3 regions of the Pseudoalteromonas sp. 10-33 genome follow, and region 1 is predicted to be linked to each of the others. Evidence: predicted binding sites of a transcription regulator. Region 1 holds the regulator's gene; each other region holds the start of a gene.

Region 1 (8,153 bases):
TAGTCTTGTTCAAAAGCTTCGGGCATTGGCGTCCTTTATTTATATTGTAACTGTTACTTAGTGGGTGGGAGAGTACGAACTATTAGCCAGTTATTTCTGATTATAGTTATTTTATTTAATTGTTAAAAATTAACGTTACTCTTGCTCGTTAAATCGTTGCGAAATAAGCTCTCCAACTGCATTTAAAGCTTGTTTTGCATCAGGTCCTTCACATACCACTTTAACCTCTTTACCTTGGCTACTTTCAAGTAGCATCAGTGCTAATACACTATCACCAGCAGCTTCTTTGTCATCTTGAAATAAAGTGATTGAAGCATCAAATTTAACAGCAAGTTGAGCCAAGACTGTCGCGGCTCTGGCATGTAGCCCTAATTTATTTTGTATTAAAAAAGTGTCTTGTATGCGCATACATTACTCTATCAAAGCTGAACAGGTTATTAGTTTATATAAATTATTTTTCTTGTTCTCTGTGGCGTATTTTTACATTAGGATGCGTAACTGCAAAGCTTTCACCAATTGTTTGCGCTAAATATACAGAGCGATGTTGTCCGCCAGTACAACCAATAGCAATCGTTAAGTAGCTACGGTTATTGCGTTCTAAATGAGGTAACCATGTTTGCACAAAAGTTTGAATTTGCCATGTGAACTTTTGAACTATGCTGTGGCTAGCTAAATAATCTTTTACTGGCTGGTCTAAGCCATTGAGTGGTTTTAGTTCAGGCTCCCAGTGTGGGTTAGGTAAAAAACGTGCATCAAATACGTAGTCTGCTTCTTTAGGAATGCCATGTTTAAAACCAAATGATTCAAATGTGACAATCAGCTGCTTGTCTTTTTTACCTAATATTTTTTCACGAATCGATTCAGCGAGTTGATGAACACTCAAGTCGCTGGTATCTATCATGTAATCGGCACGAGTAGTGAGCACATCAAGTAGTTCTTTTTCTTTTTTTATGGCTAAATCAAGCGGTAGCGAATCGATTGATAGAGGGTGCAAACGTCTTGTTTCTGAAAAGCGTTTTATTAATGTTTGATCTTCACTGTCTAAATAAAATAGCGTTGGTTTTGTAAAACCCGGTAAATATTCAATAATGTGATTAAATTCATCTTGTTCTTTTGGCAAGTTTCGCACATCGATGCTAACAGCGATTTTATCGTAGTTATCAGAAACGCTTCTTACCAAAGAAGGTAATAAATTTACAGGGATGTTATCTACGCAATAATAACCTAGATCTTCAACAACGCGTAAAGCAACCGACTTACCAGAACCAGAACGGCCACTTATGATAATCAACTCCATTAATCACCCTTAAAATTTATTACGATTGGTCAACAATAATTTGATACAGCTCGGCATCCGATTTAGCACAGCGTAGCTGCTTGCAAAATTCTTTATTTTTTAGTTTATCAGCTATCGTCGCTAGCGTCTTTAAGTGTTGCTGGTTATCACCATCAGGTACGATGAGTGCAACAAAAATATCAACTGGTCGATTGTCTATAGCATCAAAGTTAATCGGTGTTTCACTTACTAATACTAATGCTAAAGGTTCTTGTGCGCCGCTCATTCGACCATGTGGAATAGCTATGCCTCTTCCTATTCCTGTACTACCTAGCTTTTCGCGGGTTAATAAGGCGCCCAAAATATCTTGTTGAGACAAATAAGGTAATTTATCGTGAGCAAGCTCGCTAATAAACTCTAAAATTCTTTTTTTACTATTAAAAAGGACCGCAGCTTTGCTGCAGTCCTGGCATATAAGTGAACTTAGTTTCATCATATTAGTGTCGAGCAAGCTTCTCTTTATGTTTAATTACTTGACGGTCAAGCTTATCAATTAATGAATCAATCGCTGCATACATATCTTGATGTTCAGTGGATGCGAATAATTCAGCGCCACTTACATGAATAGTTGCTTCTGCTTTTTGATTTAATTTTTCTATATCAAGAATGACATGAACATTATTAATATGATCAGAGTGCCTTTCTAGCTTCGCAAATTTGGTATTTATATAGTCTCTTAATGAATCAGTTAGTTCTACATGACGACCAGTTAAATTTAGTTGCATAAGCATTACCCTCTTTGTTTAGCGTCTTAGATCAGGCTCTTTCGCTGATTTGACGGTGGAATAGCAAGAGATTCGCGGTATTTTGCGATTGTACGTCTTGCTACTTTAATTCCTTGCTCAGCCAATATATCCGCAATTTTGCTATCACTCAATGGTTTTGCTGAGTTTTCTGCTGCGATTAGTTTTTTGATAAGTGCTCGTATCGCTGTGGATGAACATTCTCCACCATTTTCGGTGCTTACATGGCTTGAGAAAAAGTATTTAAGCTCAAATATTCCACGCGGTGTGTGCATGTACTTTTGAGTCGTTACGCGCGAAATTGTCGATTCGTGCATTTCTACCATTTCGGCTACATCATTTAAAACCATAGGTTTCATGGCTTCTGGACCGTGTTCAAAAAAACCTTGTTGTTGCTTTACGATACAGTTAGTTACTTTTAAAAGCGTGTCGTTTCTGCTTTCTAAACTTTTAATAAACCATTTAGCTTCTTGTAAATGTGAGCGAATAAATTGGCTATCACCGCTCGACTTAACTGTACGCGACATTGCAGCATATTGGCTGTTTACACGAATTTTTGGCATGCTGTCTGGGTTTAGTTCAACCACCCAGCGGCCTTTAATTTTCTTAACTGACACATCTGGTATTACATATTCAGACTCTTCTCGCACTATTGTGTCTGCAGGCTTTGGGTTAAGCGTATGAATAAGTGTCATTACTTCTTTAAGCTCATCTTCTTTGAGCTTCGTTTTTTTCATTAATGTACGATAGTCGCGAGCAGCTAACAAATCTATGTGCTCGGTTAAAATCATTTTTGTTTCGTCAATAAAAGGAGTGCCTTTATCAAATTGATTTAACTGAATACACAAACATTCTTGTAAGCTTCGTGCTGCAATACCAACAGGGTCAAATAATTGAATACGCTTTAAAACTGCTTCTATTTCATCAAGTTCAACCTCAACGTCATCGTCGTTATCTTGATTAAAGCTCTCTAAAATTTCTTCACAGCTGAGGGTTAATATGCCTGAGTCGTCCACGGCTTCAACTATTGCAATAGCAATCGCTTCATCCGTAGGGCTAAATGGCGTTAGTTGTAATTGCCACATTAAGTATTCGTGAAGCGTTTCAGTCGATGCACCTTGATAAATAGACTCATCTTCAGGCATGGGGCCTGAAGACGATGCTGGGGCGGCACTCATGTACTCATCCCAGCTAACGTCCATTGCCATGTCGTCACTGACGGTATCTTTTGCTAGGGCTTCACCACTGTCTTGTTCATACTCACTGGGGGCTTCATCTGCAGATGCACTTACTGTCACTTCATCATTATCTGCTTTTTGCTCATTTTTGCCTGCAAGGTCATCGGCATAGTCTTGCTCCTCAACCTCAAGTAATGGGTTGCTGTCGAGCGCTTCTTGTATTTCTTGCTGAAGATCCAATGTGCTTAATTGCAGCAAGCGAATAGCTTGCTGCAACTGAGGTGTCATTGTAAGTTGCTGGCCCATGCGCAGCTGTAGTGATTGCCTCATGTATCTCTAACAATCCTTTTAAGTTGTTATAATTAATACTAGCAGATGCATACAAATAAGGCGTAAATGTTACAGCCTAAATTGCTCGCCTAAATATACATCGCGTACAGTTTTATCGTTTAATACGTGTTCAGGGGTACCAGAAGCAATCAGTTCCCCATGAGAAACAATGTAGGCTTTTTCGCAAACATCAAGGGTTTCTCTTACATTATGGTCTGTTATTAATACACCAATACCACGGTTTTTAAGGTGTTCAATAATTTTTTTAATATCCAACACTGAAATAGGGTCAACGCCGGCAAACGGCTCGTCTAATAAAATAAACTTTGGATCTGCTGCTAAAGCACGTGCAATCTCTACTCGGCGACGCTCTCCGCCCGATAGTGCCATACCTTTGCTGTCGCGAATGTGTTGAATGCTAAATTCATCCAATAGATTATTAAGTGTATCTTCTCTGGCTTGCTTAGTGAGCTCCTTTCGAGTTTCTAAAATAGCCATTAAGTTTTGATATACGGTTAACTTTCTGAATATAGACGACTCTTGCGGCAAGTAGCCAATGCCTAATCTAGCACGACTGTGCATAGGTAAAAGAGTAATATCGTTCTCGTCGATAGATATTTTACCTTTATCGCTAGGGACTAAGCCTACAATCATATAAAACGTGGTGGTTTTACCTGCACCGTTAGGACCAAGTAAGCCCACTATGCTGCCGGCTTTAACTTCTAAGCCTACATTTTTAACGACTTCTCGGCCTTTGTAGCTTTTGGCTAATAGCTCTGCTTTTAATGTACTCATGGCTGACCTTTATCGCTTTTTTTTGGCTCCACAGGTACTAAAATGGTGTGCACGCGATCAGTTGAGCTTTCATCTTTTTCGGCGCTAATGAGTTGTTGCTCAATATCGTAGGTAATGCTTTTTGCATTCATTTTTTGCCCAGCTTGAGAGACCTGGGCATCTCCAATTAATGTTAAAAAACGTTTAGAAACATCGTATCTAACTTCATTAGCGCTGGCGCTCATTATTGTGCCGTCGGCTTGTTTTTCTTCAAAATAAGCAGGTGTACCTGTGGCAATTAACAGTTGCTTGTTATCACCCAATTCATCGCGTTTATGCACTTCTAGTCGGTCAGCGGTAATTTTTCTGTCGCCATGAATAATTTCAACGTTTTTTTCGAATATACCTACATTTTCTTTTAGTTGACCTTCTTGCTTATCTGCACTAATCGAAATTTGATTTGCAGTAAGTGGCGCCGTTGGTTCAGCGGCATTTGCACCGAATGCAAGTATAAATGTTGGAATGATAAAGAGTGTTAATAGTTTATTGGTCATAATAAATAGTTCGCGTATGGTTAATTAGTTTTATCACTTCGGTTTTTAAATCGGCTTCGAGGCCTTTACCGGTGATCTTTAAATTGGGTCCTGTAACAATGACAGGTTGCTCTGATTGCATCGTTAGTAATTTTATATCTACCTGAATATTATCAGTATTTATCTTATCTATCATTGCGTTATCAGTTAAATTACTAGCAACAACGTTACCTTCTAGTATTAATTGTCTGCCTTCGTATAATGTTGCTTCGTTAGCGTTAATTCGCCACGTTTGTTTGTCGTTATAAAGCGTAAAAATGGGTTTATCAAAAAAGGTAAATCCTAACTCTTGATATAACTCCATTCGCGCTGCCGTTACTTTGTGGCTAATTTTCCCATTCTCGTCATACGCAGTTTGTTTTAGCTCTATGGCAGTGTAATCGGGCTTTGCAATTATGTCTGCTTCGGTTTGCTGCGGTAAACTTACTTGTGTGAAATAAGGGTACCAAAGCCAAACCATACAGCTGATGAATAAAACGCTTAATATGATGCGCGCTGCATTCATGAACTCGTACCTTTGGTGGTCAAGGGTTTGTTGTTTTCAAGCATTAGCAGGTCGGTAAGCTCTCTCACTGCACCAAATCCACCAAGCATTTGTGTGGTGTAATGCGCTAAACGTTTTATTAGCGGATGTGCGTCATTTACTGCAACAGCAAACCCTACTAACTCCATTACTGGCATGTCAGGGCCATCATCGCCAATGTAGGCAATTTGCTCATCACATAAGCTAAGCTTTGTTTTTAGCTCCTCATAAGCGAGGAGTTTGTTTTCTTGGCCTTGGTAAATGTGTTGTACTGTTAGGCTTGTCATACGTTGTTGTACTATTTTTGAGTGTCGTCCGGTAATAACCGCAACGTCAAAGCCGCTGTTAATTAGCGCTTTAATGCCAAAGCCATCTTTTGTATTAAATGCTTTGAGCTCTTCACCTTGGTTACCCAGATAAATACGACCATCAGAAAACACACCATCAATATCACAAATAAGCAGCTTTACTTTTTTAGCACGTGCTTTTGCGTCTTCGCTTAGAGGTTGATAGAGCTCTTCAAATTGCATTTATAGTACTCCTGCTTTTAATAAGTCTTGCATATTTAATGCACCAATAGGGTGATTTTGCTCATCAACAATTATTAAGCCATTTATACGTTTTTGCTCCATAATATTTAACGCTTCAGCGGCCAAAATATCTTGTGTTGCAGTGGTGCAGGACTTAGTCATCACAACATCTATTCGTGTTGTATGTATATCAATTCGTTGTTCTAAAATACGGCGTAAATCACCGTCAGTAAATAGCCCTACAAGTTGCTGCTGAGAATCAACTATGGCCGTCATACCTAACCCTTTGGCCGACATTTCTATTAGCGCATCTTTTATAGTTTGCGTAACATTAATAATAGGTGTGTTTTTACCGCTATGCATGACATCTTTTAAGGTCAGCAGCAAACGTTTACCTAAACTACCGCCGGGGTGAGATAGTGCAAAGTCATCAGCTGTAAAACCACGGGCTTCTAAAAGTGCAACCGCCATGGCATCACCCATTGCAAGTGTTGCTGTTGTGCTTGCGGTTGGGGCTAAGCCTAACGAACAGGCTTCTTTTTGAACTTTTATGCAAATATGTACGTTTGCAAGCGTGGCCATCGTTGAGCTTGCGTTGCCTGTCATGGCTATCATTTTGGCGCCAAGGCGTTTTAAAACAGGAATTATATTGAGTACTTCGCTTGTTTCACCAGAGTTAGAAATGAGCATAACCACATCATTTTTAGTGATCATCCCCAGATCGCCATGACTGGCCTCACCCGGATGCACAAAAAAAGCAGGGCTACCAGTACTTGCTAATGTTGCTGCTATTTTATTACCAATATGACCTGATTTTCCCATACCTATAACGATAGTTCGGCCTTGGCAATCATATATTAATTGACATGCTTGATGAAAATTTTCATCCACATATTGTGCAATATCACTCAATGCTTGGCGCTCTATATCTAATACACGTAAGCCTTGTTCAATAAAATTTAGCGTTGCCATTACTTACCCTACTTGACTAAAAATATACCCTTGGTAGCCCAAAAATGCGATTAATAATAAGCTGCCTTCTACTCTATTGATGCGTTGAGCACCCCTAAAGTTCAATGACATGATAATAAGCGCAACAGTGGCACCAATCATTATTAGTATGTCGCGGTTAGCAACCGACGGGTCAATCACTGAAGGGTTAATAATGCCTGCAAAAGGCAATACTGCAAGAATATTAAAAATATTAGAGCCAACAATATTACCCAGCGCTAAATCATCTTCATTTTTAAGTACGCCCGCAATCGAGGCAGCAAGCTCAGGCAGGCTAGTTCCTATTGCAATAATTGTTAAGCCAATCACTAAATCGCTTAAGCCAAAGTATTTAGCAATATCCACCGCTGAATCAATTAAAAAATGTGCGCTAATAGGGAGTAAAACCATACCAATAACCAACCAAAGAATGGCCTTTTTAGTTGGTACGTCGTTTGGTACTTCGTCACATGCTTCTGATACAAATGGGTCTGTTTGATTTTTTGCACGCAGCGAAACAATAATTAGCCCGCCAATAAATACGACAAAACCAATTAATAACGCAACGCCTTCGGTGAACGAAAAGTAGTTATCTGAAAATATATACCAGGTAGCCAGCGATATGATAAGCACTAACGGGATTTCACGTTTTAATGTGCTTGAAGAAACGCTAAGAGGCCTAAATAAAGCGGTAATCCCTAATACCAGCAAAATATTTGTGATATTTGAGCCAATTGCGTTACCTACCGCGGTGTCGGTTTTTTCTGCTAATGCGGCTGAGGCCGACACCATCATTTCAGGTGCTGATGAGCCCATGGCAACAACGGTCAAACCAACAATTAAGGTCGGTACACCAAAGTTTTTAGCCAGTGCCGCAGCACCATAAACAAACCTGTCAGCACTCCAAACTAGGGCTGCAAAACCAAGAATCAAAATAACAAACGAGGTAACCATTGTATTAAGCCAGTTGTTCAAAATAGGAATGGCGCGAATAGTAACAAATGCCACGATGAAAGTATAAATAAAAGAGTAAGGTCAACTACGTAGACTAATTCATTTTACTAAAAATTAATTAGTAGGAGCTGGCAGCCTTTGAGTATCAATTTATAGGAAGTAATCACTCTTCAATAGCTCAGCCTTACCTACATACTAAACA
Region 2 (8,153 bases), on a different contig from region 1:
CATCGAGTTGGTTATTTAGCCCTTGGCGAGCAAATTGTATTTGTTGGCGTAACCTCTCGCCACCGCCAAGCTGCCTTTGAAGGCGCACAATTTATAATGGACTACTTAAAAAACCACGCCACATTTTGGAAAAAAGAGCATTTTAAAGACTCATCAAACTGGGTTGAGTTTAAACAAAGCGATAAGCAAGCACTGGATAAATGGCAAAATATCGAACAGGATGCAATTAAGTAAATGCATATAATCTCTACCAATACCTCTAAAATAAAAACGGTTGCTCATAACGGCAAAGCCATTAAAACCGGTATTTTTAAAACGCCAACCAATGAGCCTGTTGTTATTGAAAAGCTACATATAATAGGTGATGAACAAGCCGATTTAGTCAATCACGGCGGTATTGATAAAGCAGTATATGCATTTTCGCACAATCATTATGATTACTGGCGGCGCACCCTTGAGAATGATGATTTAGCAGTAGGTGCCTTTGGCGAAAACTTTACAATTTCAGAGCTTGATGAAGCTAATATTCATATAGGCGATCGTATTCGTATAGGTACTGCGCTGCTTGAAGTAAGTCAGCCTCGTGTGCCGTGCTTTAAATTGGCTATTGCACTTAATAATAAACAAAGCCTAAAACTGTTTACTCAGTATTACCACACGGGTGTTTATTTTAGAGTGCTTGAGCAAGGTATTGCTAAAACAGGGGATGCAGTTACTATTGAACAGAAAGCTGAGCATAACATTTCAGTAAAAACCTTGTTTCAGGCGTTTTTTGATAAACACTACCCAGATTATGAAAGCATATTATTAGCCGCACTTGAACTACCCGAGCTTGCGCTTGAGTGGCAAGCTAAAATTAAAAAAAAGCTGTTTACTTAGGTATAAGGCAATTTTAATATTCCTGGCTGTGGTTAATCGCTAGTCAATCCCATTTATTTCTTTAACTAGTCTCTAATGAGCATTACTAAGTTCAACTATTTTGTTGGCGACCGCATAAAGTGAACTATGTGAATCCATAGCTTGTTTTTGAAGTTGCTTGTGGGCATGCTCTTCACTTATTTTTAGTTGCTCTATTAAAATATATTTTGCTTGATGAATCACTTTTTGTTCGTTAATGACTTGCTTTGCATCAACCAGTGCCTGATTAATTTGTTTAATATGCTGGCTTTGCTCCAAAATTAAGTCGTACATGGTTTTATTACTATTAAGCTTGCTCGCTGCCGTATTAATTGGTTCATGATTTGTAACTGCCAATTGTCCGTCATTTGCAGGCATATATTGTTGCTCTAAGGTATTGAGTATTTGTTTGTTGGAATTTAATTTTCGTTGAGCGCATGCAATTTGCATTGCTGCAGAGTCGATTAAATGATCGCTAATGTTTTGCTCTATTTTATGCATAATATCAATACGCGTTGTGGTTACTTCGTACCACACTTCGCTAAGCTGCGACAAAGGCTGTGTATTGTCGTCATCAAGTTTTTGTAACAAACTTCTTAGTTGATCTACTTGCTTATTTACCGGGTGCTCTATCAAAGTGTTATAGCATTTAAGTAAATGGTCGTCTGCGTACTCATAAAAAAACGAAAAACGATGACTTTGCTCTTGAACAAAGTGAGCAAGTTGCATTTTTTGATCTTGTGTAAATTTACTCGCAGCAAACGCTTGTGCTCCGCAGGCGCGCTCTTGGCCAGCGTATTCTTTACCTTGCATAAAATTAAAATATGCAACTAATACGCGAGTCACATGCGGATCGCTTGCGCCATCAGCAGCTTCTAAAATAATATTTAACAAACTGGCTATAAGTTGCGTAAATGATTGAGTTGCGTGCACAGGTGTTACGTTTTGTTTACCAATTTGATAGCGTAAAGCGGGCAGCACGTCTAGTGCCTGTAAACTGTAAGTAATTAAATTATATAACCTTGAATGACCTTGGTCTGCATTATTCGTTATATAGGTTGTTTTTAGAGAGTCGTAAAAGGTTTCTTGTGCGATTTGTGTAATGGGTCTTTGCTGTGTTAGCTCATTGCTAAAACGTGAGCTTTTTGAGGCTAAAAATATGTTGCTCATAGCACGTTCTTTTTGTAACTGGTGCACAAAATCACCTAGTTTAGTGAGCGAGGAACAGCTATTTTGTAGCTGCTTTAAAGCATGAATTTCTTGGTACTTTGCCGCGAGTAAAAACTGTTTTGTGAGAGGATTGCTTGTTTGCATAGGTTTGTTCCGCACTTTTTTGTTTTTGAAGTGCAACCCTTGTTCCAATCATGAATAAAATTAACTATTGAATTTAAAATCAATCTAAAACAGCCGCTTGTGTTTATATTTATATTTTAAAGGTATTTCTCATTTTATTTTAGGTACGCATAAATCCCCTTTTTGGTGCATAAAAAAGGAATATTGCACTGCTAATATTGTACATAAAAAGCACGCTTACCCCTGGGGAGGAAATAAGCGCGAAGAGTGCATTATGTATTAAATCTTCGTTACGTATTAACCGTTAGAGCTAAAAGCTCTGGGCTAATAGCCATTTTATGATTTATAACTTCTCCAATAATTATAAGAGTAGGGCCTTGCAGGTTATGACTAAGGTGATCATTTACTACTTTTTTTAATGTGCTGGTGATCACTTTTTGCTTACTTGTTGTGGCGTTTTCTATAAGTGATACTGGCGTAGTACTTGGCCAATTTACCGACTGAAGGCCGTTACTCAGCTCTTTTAATCGTCCTAAGCCCATATAAACCACTAAAGTTGGATTATTGTTACCTTGCACAAAGGCGTAATTGCTCCAGCTTGGCAGTTTTTTAGGATCTGCAAATTGGGCAGTTAAAAACGTGACGCTTCGCGCTACATCACGTGCTGTGAGCGGAATGCCTGTATATGCAGAGGTCGCACATGCAGTGGTAACGCCAGGTACAATCGCAAAGCTAATATTATGCTTTGTGAGCGCATCGGCTTCTTCGTTTATACGTGCAAATATACTCGGATCGCCTCCTTTTAAACGTACTACGTTTAACCCTTGTTGAGCATATTTAACGAGTAGGGCGCAAATATTGGCTTGTGTCATTGAATGCATACCCGCTCGTTTGCCTACAAATACACGCTGCGCTTTTTTAGGTAATGTTTTTAGTAAATCTTCGCTCACAAGCCAGTCATATAAAACGACGTCGGCTGTGTGTATTAAACGCTGCGCTTTTACGGTAATTAGCTCTGCATCGCCAGGGCCAGCACCAACAATATAAACATGGCCGTTTTTGCCCCCTTTGCGATTAAGCTTAACGCCATTGGTAAGTTTATTTACAAATTTGTTTAGCCAACCATTTTCAATACCCGAAAAATAAGAAAGCACGCTCATAATAATCTCCTTAAGCAACCGCTTTAATTACTTTCGGCTCGGCGCTTATAAGTACGTTACCGTCTTCAATTTTTGCATCAAAAACCGGTAAATGTATTGCTTCAGCTTCTAGGCACTCGCCCGTTGCTAAACAAAAATGCTGTTTATATAACGGCGAAGCCACAACCAGTTTTTCATTTATAGAGCCAATAATACCGCGCGATAATACGTTCGCTTTTCCAATTGGGTCGTAGTTACTAATGGCAAACACGCTTTCTTTACTTTGTGGTACATAAAAAATGGCCACTTGCTGATTATTAACTAATGCGCATACACCACTGTTAGCAACTAGGTCGTCGATTGTTCCAATATTATGCCAAGACATCAGCTTGCTCCTCTTCAAGTTCCATTACTGGAATACGGTTTTGAGTAATTAGTTGTTCGCGTTTTTCAGCGTCTGTAGCTGGGCGAATTTGATTACGCTCTTGTACAAATAAAATATTGTCATCGGGATTAGGGCTATTAACAAACTGGCGAAAACGCTTAGAAGCTTCAGGGCTTTCTACTGCTTTTTTCCACTCACATGCATATGTTTGAGTAATAAGCTCCATTTGTTCTTCAAGCTCTTGGCAAATACCTAAGCTGTCGTCTATTACTACACTTTTAAGGTAGTCTAGGCCGCCTTCAAGGTTTTCCATCCATACAGACGTACGCTGTAATTTGTCGGCGGTTTTTATGTAAAACATTAAAACGCGGTCTATGTATTTAATAAGAGTGGTTGTATCTAAATCGGTAGCAAATAAATCGGCGTGACGAGGGCGCATTCCGCCATTACCACACACATATAGGTTCCAACCGTTTTCAGTGGCAATAATACCTATATCTTTACTTTGTGCCTCGGCGCATTCGCGGGTACAACCCGACACGGCCATTTTAAATTTATGCGGTGAGCGTAACCCTTTATAGCGGTTTTCAATTTCTATGGCGTGGCCAACACTGTCTTGTACACCATAACGACACCACGTACTTCCCACACATGACTTAACCGTTCTAAGAGACTTACCATAAGCGTGACCTGTCTCAAAGCCAGCTTCAATGAGTCTTCCCCAAATAACGGGCAGCTCTTCTAAACGTGCACCAAATAAATCGATGCGCTGTCCGCCGGTCACTTTACAATAAAGGTTAAAGTCTTTTGCTACTTGGCCAATTACAATGAGTTTGTCGGGCGTTATTTCGCCGCCAGCAATACGCGGTACTACAGAGTACGAGCCGTCTTTTTGCATGTTAGCAAGGTAAGTGTCGTTAGTATCTTGCAGGCCAACATGGGCGGGTTCTAAAATAAAGTCATTCCATGTTGAGGCTAAAATAGAAGCGATAGCAGGTTTACAAATTTCACAGCCGTGCTGTCCACTGCCGTGTTTAGCTAATAAATCATCAAAGGTTTTAATGCTTTCTACTTTAACCATATGCAGCAGCTCTTGGCGAGAATACGCGAAGTGCTCGCACACATGGTTGTTTACTTCAACACCACGACTCGCTAACTCATCATCGACTACCGATTTAAGTAAAGCGGCACAGCCACCACAGCCACTGGCCGCTTTTGTGCACGATTTAACCGCGGCTAAATCGCATGAGCCACCATCAATAGCACCCACAATGTCGCCTTTACTCACGTTATGACACGAACAAATGGTGGCTGTATCGGGTAGGGCGCTGCCCGCTAGTGAAGGTGCGCCAGCGCTGTCTGGTAAAATTAAACACTCAGGATGTTCTGGTAAGTCCATGTCGTTTAACATGTACTGAAGTAGCGTATCGTAATCACTAGTATCGCCAACAAGTACTGCACCAAGCAGCTTATCGCCGGTTTCATTTAGAATGATTTTTTTATAGCAGTCTCTAATTGGATCTTGGTAAATAAGCTCTTTGCAGTTGGGTGTTTTTGCATGAGCGTCGCCAATAGATCCTACTTCAACACCGAGCAGTTTTAACTTAGTGCTCATATCGGCACCTGAAAATTCAAGTTCGCCGCCACTTAGCTGGCTTGCTGCAACGCGGGCCATGTTGTAGCCAGGTGCCACTAAACCAAATAGTTTTTTGTCCCACAAGGCACATTCGCCAATAGCTAAAATATCAGGGTCTGAGGTTTGGCACTGGTTATTAATAATAATGCCACCGCGCTCTCCGAGTTCTAACTCAGCCACTTTACCCAGTTGATCATAAGGGCGAATACCCGCAGAGAACAAAATTAAGTCGGTTTCTAAAAACGTACCGTCTGAAAAGTTAAGTCTAAAGCGGCTACTTTCACCTTTAACTATTTCGCTGGTTGCTTTTGAGGTATGAACAGTAACGCCAAGTTTTTCTATTTTATTTTTTAATAGCGTGCCGCCTTGCTCGTCGAGTTGGACCGCCATAAGTTGCGGTGCAAACTCAACAACATGTGTATCAAGCCCTAATTGTTTAATGGCGTTTGCGGCTTCAAGCCCTAATAATCCCCCCCCAATTACTACACCACTTTTACTCGCTGCGGCACTGGCTTTTATTTGCTCTAAATCCTCTAGGGTGCGATAAACCAAGCAATGGGGTTGATCGTTTCCCTTAATTGGCGGTACAAACGGGAACGAGCCCGTAGCAAGTATAAGTTTGTCGTACGGGTATTGATCGCCAGTTTGAGTAGTTACTACTTTATTTACTCTATCAATGCCTTCAACCCACTGTTTAGTATGCACATTAATATTAAGTTGTTGATAGTTATCTAAAGTTGTAAGTGCTAAATCGGCGGCTGTTTTGCCATCAAACACGCTTGATAAATAAACGCGGTCGTATGCAAGATTTGCTTCTCCACAAAGTACTGTAATATTTGCTTTGTCATCGCTTTGGCGCATTTGCTCAACAAAATGATGTCCGACCATACCATTGCCGATAATGAGTATTTTTTGCGAGGTTTGCATTAGGCATTCCTTAATGTGACGGTTTAAATGTTAAAAACAAAAAAAGCCCGCCACAGATACAAGTTCATGTAACTGCGAGCGGGCTTCTTTGCCTGTGGTCATAACAACCTAAATGTATGCCGTTAAAATAACGGGCTTGTATTTTATTAAAGCAATAACCTAGCCATAAAATTAAGTTGCTGATTAATAAGGTTATTAATGTTTATTTTAAATAGTAGAATCTAATAAAGTACTTTTTTGGTGCAGGGTTTGTATTAATTAGTGCAGTTTAAATGAATTTGGGACTAATAATGCACAAGTTACTTAATAGAGGACCGTATAGGTGGGAGTTTGAAGGTTAAGCTAAAACTACGTTGCATACAGCTGTTGTGGTCAACTAATTCCGGACAGTAAATTAAGTTTTTCTTCTGCTATAGCAGGGGCAACCATTTGGTTGTGGCTATGTGGCCTGCGCCAGTTATAATAATTCATTAAATAATAGCTAATATCTTTTTCAGCTTCTTGGTAATTACTATAACCTAACGAAGGAACCCATTCCGTTTTTAAGCTTCTAAATAGGCGCTTCATCGGGGCATTATCCCAGCAATTTCCTCGGCGGCTCATACTTTGTTCTATACGGTAACGCCACAGCCTTTGTTGAAACCTTTTTGCGCTGTACTGACTGCCTTGGTCTGAATGAAATATAAGCCCAAGTGGCTTGCCTCGTTGCTCGTATGCTCTATCTAATGCTTTAATAACTAAGTCAGTATCAGGCTTATCTGACATTGCCCAGCCAACCACACGACGAGCAAATAAGTCGATAATAACAGCTAGATAAGACCATTTATTACCTGTCCAAATATACGTAATATCCCCACACCAAACTTGGTTTGGGCCATCAACGTCAAACTCACGGTTAAGTATGTTTGGAATATCTAGCCGCTCCACCGTCGCTAATTTATATGAATGAGGCCCTGGTTGTTTGCATACCAATCCCAAGTCACGCATGATGCGGAGTACCTTAAAGATACCAATAGGTAAGCCAGCGTGGTTTAGCATCGCCACTAATGTGCGGCTACCAGCAGCTCCACGACTGAGTGAGAATAACTCACTAATCGTTGACCTAAGCTGCACCTCTTCAAGCTTAATTGATGCCACACGCTGCTTAAAATCATAATAACTAGAACGCGGAACATCAAACACGCTACAGACCATTTCTAAAGACTCATGCTCACTTAAATGGCCTATCAACGAATATTGTTCATCTCGTCTGACATTAAGAGAGCGGTAGCCTTTTTTAAAATTGTTTTTTCTCTTTCAAGTCGATTAATTTTAGCTTCAAGCTCCTGAATTTTAAGCTGTTCAGGAGTAAGAGCTTTAGAGTTTGGTGTTGTGCCACCACGCTCATCTTGTAATTGTTTAACCCAGCGACGAAGAGCTGTTTCACCGACTTCTAGTGAGCGAGCAGCTTCAGGGAATGAGTATCCTTCATCAAGGACTAATTTTGCTGAATCAAGTTTAAACTCTTGAGAAAAAGAGCGACGTTGTTTTGTCATAGAACACCTCAGTTTGAGTGGTAATAATACCACCTAAATTGGTGTCCGGTTTCATTGAATCACAACAAGCACACATTACATGAGTGATAAGAACCCAAATTAGGGCTAGTGATTACAGATTTTATCAGTAAGTTATTGATTATTTATATAGACAAAAAGAGTAATCAAAGCTAAATGAAAACTAACGCCCAGAATAATAATTGGTATGACTTTATTTGACTTACCTTTTTTAAAACTAGCAAAATCCTTAAATTGCATTTTATAACTACCAAAAGTGACTCCCTTTAGCACGAGGCAGCCGGTTGAATAAAATAAAAAACCAAAGGCCGTATCAATTATTA
Region 3 (8,153 bases), on a different contig from region 1:
ACAATGTATAATCGCTTATCGTTATCAAACTGTTTAAACAAAAATTGATGTTGGCCAACTAAATATAACAGGCCATATGATTCTAATAAAATTTGACGCTCGTTAAGCGTAAACTCTTTAAAAAAATGCAGCCTGTTAATTATTTCCATTTGTTTGAACAAAGGAATATGTTCGATTAATTTCATTCGATATCAAAATTTAATGCACATTGTTAACTAATATTGCGCTCTTTTAATTTACGGGTCAATGTATTGCGACCCCAGCCTATTTTTATGGCCGCATCTTGTTTGTGGCCAGAACAATTAGCGAGTGCGGTTTTAATCAAGCGTGTTTCTAATTGTGCTTGTATATCAGGCCAAATATTTTCTTTACCTTGTTTTAACTCATTATTAAGCCATTGTTGAAAGGCATCTAACCAGTCGCCTTCCTCTTGTATTGGTGTTACTTCAATAATTTCAGGGGGTAAATCTTGCTCAGTCACCAGCTCGCCTGGTGCCATAACCGTTAACCAACGACAGGTGTTTTCAAGTTGACGAACATTACCTGGCCAGTTAAATAAACGAAGTTGCTCGGTGGCTTTAGGGCTCAACACTTTACTTTCTACTTGCAGATCTTTAGCGCTTTTATGTAAAAAGTGTTGCGCTAAGCGTTCAATATCTTCGGTGCGTTCACGTAAAGCAGGTAAACGAAGGCGTACTACATTTAAGCGATGAAATAAATCGTCCCTAAACTTACCTTGTTTAACTAAGTCTTCTAAGTTTTGATGTGTTGCGGCAATGATACGTACATCGACTTTGATGCTTTGATGTCCACCTACACGGTAAAATTCACCATCGGCAAGTACGCGTAAAAGACGGGTTTGCACATCAAGCGGCATATCACCAATTTCATCTAAAAATAAAGTGCCGCCATTGGCTTGCTCAAAGCGACCTTTTCGTACGCTATCGGCACCAGTAAAGGCTCCTTTTTCATGGCCAAACAGTTCAGACTCAACTAATTCTTTTGGAATAGCGGCCATATTAAGGGCGATAAACTGGTTTTCTTTACGGGGACTGTGGTTATGCAGTGCACTTGCAACGAGCTCTTTACCTGTACCCGACTCACCATTAATCAAAACACTCATGCTTGATGCTGACAGTTTACCTATCGCTCTAAATACTTCTTGCATAGCGGGTGCTTCACCAATGATGTGAGCACTTTTTGGAGGCGCTTGCTTACGTTTGGTTTTTTTTGTGGAATTTGCTCTAAATGCGCTTTCAACAAGTGCAACAGCTTCATTTAAATCGAATGGTTTAGCTAAGTACTCAAATGCCCCTTTTTGAAAGGCGTTCACTGCTGAATCTAGGTCTGAGTGCGCAGTCATTATTATTACTGGCAAGCCAGGGTTTTGTTCTGCGATGAGTTCAAGTAGCGCCATGCCGTCCATACCGGGCATTTTTACGTCCGACACCAAAACAGCTGGCTGGCTAAATTTTAATGCATTAAGTACATCTTGCGCATTGGCAAAACTTTCTACATTAAAACCAGAACGTTCTAGTGCTTTTTCAAGTACAAAACGAATTGATGCGTCATCATCTACAAGCCAAACTGTTTTCATGCAAACTCCAAACATTAATCTGCAAAGGGCAGATAGATATTAAATTCAGTATGTCCAGGCCAGCTATCACATTCAATGTAGCCATCGTGTTGATCAATAAGCGTTTGCGCAATCGAGAGTCCAAGTCCAGAGCCACCTTCTTTATTGGTGATCATAGGGTAGAACAATGTTTCACGTATGCTGTGATCAATGCCTGGTCCGTTATCAGATATTTGGATCAACAAGGCTTTTTTAGGAGCCTTACCCGGGCGGCGATGCTGATGATTTATTCGTGTTTTTATTTTTATCTCACCACCATCAATAAGCGCCTGCTGAGCATTACGAACAATATTCAAAACAACTTGTTGTATTTTGCTCTGATCAATAAACACATCAGGGATACTAGGGTCGTAGTCTTTTTTCAATTCAATATTTGTACAATTATCGAGTGTGCTTAACTTCACAACCGACTCTAACGCTTGGTGTATATTAACGTAAGATTTTTGCGGAAGCTGATTAGGCCCTAAAAGTCTATCTACTAATTCACGTAATCTGTCTGCTTGCTCTATAATGAGCTCAGCGCATTGATTTCTTTCTTGCTGATCAACCTCATATTGCAATAACTGCGCCGCTCCGCGGATTCCACCCAAAGGATTTTTAATTTCGTGTGCTAAGCCTCTTATTAAATTGCGTGCAGCTTGGTATTGGTGCATTTGATTTGAGGCCTGATCGTGTTTTATTTCGTCGTCTGTTTGGCGACACTCTAATAGAATATAAGCAATCCCTTTAAAGTTAATTCGTCTTGAATTAACGCTTACTTTGGCATGGCGAGAATCGCTAAACACCACGTCAGCTCTGTGTTGTTGGCAATCAACACCATCAATTAATGAAAACTGCGCTATTCGTTTTAAGTCAATTGAATGGTAATTAAAAAGGGTATCAAAGGGCTGTTTCAATAAGCGCTTAGTAGCAAGGCCAAGTAACTCACTGGTACTGGTATTTGCATAAACAACCGTAAAGTTTTTATCGAGAAGCATGACCGACGTTGTTTGATTTTGCCATATGGCATCAAGCAATTCAGGGCTAAAATTTTCGTTATTAATCATGTTTGCACCATTTTAGTGCGCAGGTGTTTGCAGGCCAGGTTTTATCTAAAATGAGCTGCTGCGCCTAAGTATTAAGTTTCGCTTTAATTGCCATGGGTTTTGCCTTTTCTGCGCATATTAAATATACGAGGCTCGCTCACAGCGATAATTTGGTTTTTCTCGTTAAACAGCCTCAGTTGAAGCATGTGTTCACCGGCTTCAACATCAGCAATTGCAAATACGGAGTTGTTTATTGCAGGGCCGTTTGCTTCTCCATTAACAAGCAATTGAATGGTATACCCTGTTTTAAAGCTCGGGATTACCCGGCTGGTGACGTATATTGTTCCGGTATTTTCATGAATGGTTTGATTGTGCTCAGGTGACGTAATGGCAATACCAAACCCTGTTTTTTTAGTATGGGATTGGCTGCTGAGAGTCGCTATATCTTTAGCGGGTATAGTTAAACTTTGGCTAGAGAGTTTGACCTCTGTAGCACCTTTACGCGGTGTATCTGAAAACACTAAAACGCCATTTTGATCCTTCCAAGCGTAAATTCTTTTTTCACCCGCATAACCATAATTACTTAATCCTAAAGTAATCATTAGCAATAAAGTTTTACTATTCACACTGCTACCCTGCAATTTTTATGATGGCTTAACTTTAGTGGAGTTTGATTTAATTTACCATTAAAAAAGCCCGCTTAGCGGGCTTGAGAACACACATTCTTTTACAGTGTTAAATTAACAGCTGTAGTACATTTCAAACTCAACTGGGTGAGTTGTCATGTTAAGCTTTTCAACTTCTTGACCCTTAAGTGCAATGTAAGCATCAATTAGGTCATCAGTGAATACACCACCTTGAGTTAAGAACTCACGGTCAGCACTTAGTGCATCGAGTGCTTCACCAAGTGAAGATGCAACTTGTGGAATTTCTGCTGCTTCTTCTGCTGGTAAGTCATATAAATCTTTATCCATTGCATCGCCAGGGTGGATCTTGTTTTTGATACCATCAAGGCCAGCCATAAGCATTGCTGAGAAAGCAAGGTATGGGTTAGCTGTTGGATCTGGGAAACGTACTTCAATACGACGACCTTTCGCAGATGGTACCACTGGGATACGAATTGAAGCAGAACGGTTACGTGCAGAGTATGCAAGCATTACTGGCGCTTCAAAGCCCGGTACTAAACGTTTGTACGAGTTAGTTGATGCGTTAGCAAATGCGTTAATAGCTTTAGCATGCTTGATAATACCGCCAATGTAGTAAAGCGCCTCTTCAGATAGGCCGCCGTACTTATCGCCAGCAAACAAGTTTACACCGTCTTTAGCTAAAGACTGGTGACAGTGCATACCAGAACCGTTATCACCAACAATTGGCTTAGGCATAAATGTAGCTGTTTTTCCGTATAAATGAGCCATGTTATGAATAACATATTTCATTTCTTGGATTTCATCCGCTTTTAAAACCATGCTGTTAAAACGCGTTGCGATTTCGTTTTGGCCAGCTGTTGCTACTTCGTGGTGATGTGCCTCTACCACTTGACCTAGTTCTTCAAGCACTAAACACGTAGCTGAACGCCAATCTTGTGAAGAATCAACAGGTGAACAAGGGAAGTAACCGCCTTTAACACCTGGACGGTGACCAGTGTTACCGCCTTCGTAATCTTTATCTGAGTTCCATGCCGCTTCAACAGCATCAACTTTGTACATTGAACCAGACATATCTGATTTGTATTTAACATCGTCGAAAAGGAAAAACTCTGGCTCTGGGCCAAATAACACAGTATCTGCGATACCTGTAGATTTCATGTACTCTTCAGCACGTTTTGCAACAGAGCGTGGGTCACGCTCGTAACCTTGAAGTGTAGAAGGCTCTACAACGTCACAACGTACAATTAATGTTGTTTCTTCAGTGAATGGGTCAAGTTTTACTGATTCAGCAACAGGCATTAATACCATGTCTGATTCGTTAATGCCTTTCCAGCCAGCAATTGAAGAACCGTCAAACATTTTACCGTCTTCGAAAAAATCTTCATCAACTTGGTGATGAGGAATAGATACATGTTGCTCTTTACCTTTTGTATCAGTAAAGCGTAAATCAATGAACTTAACGTCATTTTCTTTAATAAAATCTAAAACCGATTGTGACATGTGTCCTCCAACTATTGGGTTTTGTTATTGCTGCATAATTGCTTTGGGATTTATTAAGCTGATTTTGTGCCATTTTTATAACTCTATGTTTATAGGTTAAAAAAACTTAGTTGCTACAATATGGGGCATAAAACAGCACCAATATGGTGCGGTTAAATTCCACTTTGGTGCAAGCTGTGCCCGCTCTATTTTGTTGTTAATTTAATCGCTCGAAATCAGCATAACCTAAATGTAAAAGAGTGCCAAAAATATCGTATAAATAGTGTAAACTGCATTTTTGAAAAAATAATGACAATTTATTTCATATAATTGTCATATATAAAACAGATACTTAGTAAAAGTATTGAGAAAGTTTTGAAAATTGTATTGGATAAACTTTCATCCATGTCATTAATGAGGGATAATATGCGCCCTTTTAAATCCTATGCTTGGACATCTCGTGAAAACGCAGATGAGTGCGTAGATCTTGCAGGATCATTGAGAATTTAATTTCTCTGAGTAAATATATGAGCATCGAACAGTTAAGAAATATAGCGATTATCGCGCACGTTGACCACGGTAAAACAACTCTGGTTGACAAACTACTTGAGCAATCAGGTACATTAGAAACACGCGGCGGTAACGAAGAGCGCGTGATGGACTCAAACGACATTGAGAAAGAACGTGGTATTACCATTTTAGCTAAAAACACAGCTATCTCTTGGAATGATTACCACATCAATATCGTAGATACCCCGGGACACGCCGATTTCGGTGGTGAAGTTGAACGCGTACTTTCGATGGCTGACTCAGTATTATTACTTGTTGATGCTCAAGAAGGTCCAATGCCACAAACGCGTTTCGTAACGCAAAAGGCATTCGCGCAAGGCTTAAAGCCAATCGTAGTTATCAATAAAATTGATAAGCCAGGTGCACGCCCTGATTGGGTTATGGATCAAATCTTTGATTTATTCGATAACCTTGGCGCAACTGACGAACAGTTAGACTTTAAAGTAATATACGCATCAGCTATCAACGGTTGGGCAACATTAGATTTAGACGAGCCATCAGACAACATGGAACCTATGTTCAAGATGATCGTTGATGAAGTATCACCACCGGATGCAGATCCTGAAGGTGACTTCCAAATGCAAATCTCTCAGCTTGATTACAACTCTTACAAAGGTGTAATTGGTATTGGCCGTATTAAGCGCGGTTCTGTTGCGACTAACCAACAAGTGACGGTTATCAGTGCTGACGGCACGACTCGTAACGGTAAAATTGGTTCAGTACAAAGCTACTTAGGCCTTGAGCGTATCGACACTGATAAAGCTTACGCTGGTAACATTGTTACTGTAACAGGCTTAGGCGAGCTTAAGATTTCAGATACGCTTTGTTGTCCTAACAACGTTGAAGCATTACCACCACTAAGTGTTGATGAGCCTACAGTAACAATGACGTTCTCTGTAAACAACTCTCCGTTCTGTGGTAAAGAAGGTAAGTTTGTAACATCACGTAATATTCGTGAACGTTTAGACAAAGAATTAGTACACAACGTAGCACTTCGTGTTTCAGATACCGATAACCCTGACAGCTTCCGCGTATCGGGTCGTGGTGAATTACACCTAGGTATCTTAATCGAGAACATGCGTCGTGAAGGTTACGAGCTAGCTGTTTCTCGTCCAGAAGTAATCTTACGTACTGTTGATGGTGTGTTAGAAGAACCGTATGAAACACTAACGATTGACTGTGAAGAAGAGCACCAAGGTTCTATCATGGAGCAAATTGGTCTTCGTAAAGGTGAGTTAACTGACATGGCACCAGATGGTAAAGGTCGTATGCGTATGGACTTTATGATCCCAAGCCGTGGCTTAATTGGTTTCCAAACTGAGTTCATGACTTTAACTTCAGGTTCTGGCTTACTTTACCATACGTTCGATCACTACGGTCCGCACAAAGGTGGCGAGCTAGGTGTTCGTAAGAACGGCGTAATGATTGCTAACGCAACAGGTAAAGCACTTACTAACGCATTATTTAACTTACAAGAGCGCGGCCGCTTATTTATCGGTCACGGTGTTGAAGTTTATGAAGGTATGGTTATCGGTATTCATAGCCGTGATAACGACCTTACTGTTAACGCGCTTAAAGGTAAGCAACTTACTAACGTTCGTGCATCTGGTACAGATGAAGCACAAACATTGACACCAGCACTTAACTATTCACTTGAGCAAGCGCTTGAGTTTATTGCTGATGATGAGTTAGTAGAAGTTACACCTGAGAACATTCGTATTCGTAAACGTCATTTAACTGAAAATGAGCGTAAACGTGCGGGTCGTGCTCCTAAAGCTTAGTTGCTTTTAGAATAAAAATTTAGAAGCCGCTGTATTGAAAAATACAGCGGCTTTTTTATTTTTAAAGCAAGAGAAGCTTTCAGTTTTTAGTTATCAGTATTGAGCTCTAAAAGCGCAGCGCCTCTTAACCTCTTTGTGAATATTTTACTTAAATATTTTACTTAAATATTTTTTGCACAAGGAGAAGAGCATGAGAAGTGAAAGAGTAAGAGCTGAAACAATCGATAATGCGGAATATCAGTGTTCGTTGGCGGGATATTTTTCGTTGGGTTTCGCTTTGCTCAACCCAACCTACGTCTCAACTATTTATTAGTCGTTACTTCATGGCAGTAGAGTGGTTTTGCCAAATGTGTCAACGACTCTAGTTCGTTCTATGACGAATCTGCCACAATGTATTTATCTCTATAAGCGCAGTGCCTCTTATCCTCTTTGTGAATAATTCACTTAAAGATTTTTTGCACAAGGAGAAGGGAGTGAGCAGTAAAAGAGTTAGAGCAGAAACAATCGATAATGCAAAGTATCAGTGTTCGCTGGTAGGATGTTTTTTTGTTGGGTTTCGCTGTGCTGCGCTCAAACCCAACCGTTTTCAGTTGTTAGTGGTTACTTATTTTTTGGCTGCAGGGTGATTTTGCCAAATACATCTGCGTCTATAAAACCACGGTTTCTACTGCCGTCAACAGGCTGTACTTCGTGTGAACCCATAAAGTGCTCGCGTGTTTCACTGCCATCGTTATCGCAATAGGCGAGCATAAAACCAATAACTTGTTTTTCTGTTAATTTAAGTGGTGTATTTTTTGCGTCTTGTTGATAATCATTAGGGTAGAGTTTTATCGCAACTTCCCAAGTAATGTTATAGGGTGCAGTGGTATTGCGTTTCCAGTTGCTAACTAAGTGGTCGGTATATAAGTGCGCTTTTTTATCAGGGCCGTAATCGGCAGCTTGGTTATCAAGGCCAATGTGGTACGCTAAAGCGGTGTGGTTAAATTGGTGAATCCCGCCCGATGCATCGCTATCT

What was found. The regulator sigma-54, encoded in region 1, starts transcription at its own class of promoters, with help from an activator protein. The targets are predictions, from matches to a motif close to GTTGGCACGNNNNTNGNNT.
Region 2: the regulator sigma-54 is predicted to act here: its motif matches at 6,427-6,445, upstream of nirB (nitrite reductase large subunit NirB).
Region 3: the regulator sigma-54 is predicted to act here: its motif matches at 4,864-4,882, upstream of glnA (glutamate--ammonia ligase).

What each region holds. Positions count from the first base shown of each region.
Region 1 covers NZ_LOFI01000001.1:235,543-243,695, forward strand. Annotated here, with positions in the region: gene mgtE (magnesium transporter) at 1-26, opposite strand, end outside; gene ATS76_RS01055 (HPr family phosphocarrier protein) at 136-408, opposite strand; gene rapZ (RNase adapter RapZ) at 452-1,297, opposite strand; gene ptsN (PTS IIA-like nitrogen regulatory protein PtsN) at 1,317-1,769, opposite strand; gene hpf (ribosome hibernation promoting factor) at 1,774-2,061, opposite strand; gene ATS76_RS01075 (RNA polymerase factor sigma-54) at 2,088-3,587, opposite strand; gene lptB (LPS export ABC transporter ATP-binding protein) at 3,657-4,382, opposite strand; gene lptA (lipopolysaccharide transport periplasmic protein LptA) at 4,379-4,915, opposite strand; gene lptC (LPS export ABC transporter periplasmic protein LptC) at 4,905-5,459, opposite strand; gene kdsC (3-deoxy-manno-octulosonate-8-phosphatase KdsC) at 5,456-6,007, opposite strand; gene ATS76_RS01100 (KpsF/GutQ family sugar-phosphate isomerase) at 6,008-6,979, opposite strand; gene ATS76_RS01105 (calcium/sodium antiporter) at 6,983-7,951, opposite strand.
Region 2 covers NZ_LOFI01000014.1:32,567-40,719, forward strand. Annotated here, with positions in the region: gene moaE (molybdopterin synthase catalytic subunit MoaE) at 1-234, shown strand, start outside; gene ATS76_RS10265 (MOSC domain-containing protein) at 235-879, shown strand; gene ATS76_RS10270 (nitrate- and nitrite sensing domain-containing protein) at 952-2,211, opposite strand; gene cobA (uroporphyrinogen-III C-methyltransferase) at 2,481-3,350, opposite strand; gene nirD (nitrite reductase small subunit NirD) at 3,361-3,714, opposite strand; gene nirB (nitrite reductase large subunit NirB) at 3,701-6,277, opposite strand; one part of gene ATS76_RS10290 (IS3 family transposase) at 6,650-7,557, opposite strand; one part of gene ATS76_RS10290 (IS3 family transposase) at 7,557-7,812, opposite strand.
Region 3 covers NZ_LOFI01000004.1:87,707-95,859, reverse strand. Annotated here, with positions in the region: gene ATS76_RS05125 (cyclic nucleotide-binding domain-containing protein) at 1-185, opposite strand, end outside; gene ntrC (nitrogen regulation protein NR(I)) at 212-1,597, opposite strand; gene glnL (nitrogen regulation protein NR(II)) at 1,612-2,682, opposite strand; gene ATS76_RS05110 (DUF4124 domain-containing protein) at 2,766-3,287, opposite strand; gene glnA (glutamate--ammonia ligase) at 3,402-4,808, opposite strand; gene typA (translational GTPase TypA) at 5,315-7,138, shown strand; gene ATS76_RS05095 (CBM9 family sugar-binding protein) at 7,739-8,153, opposite strand, start outside.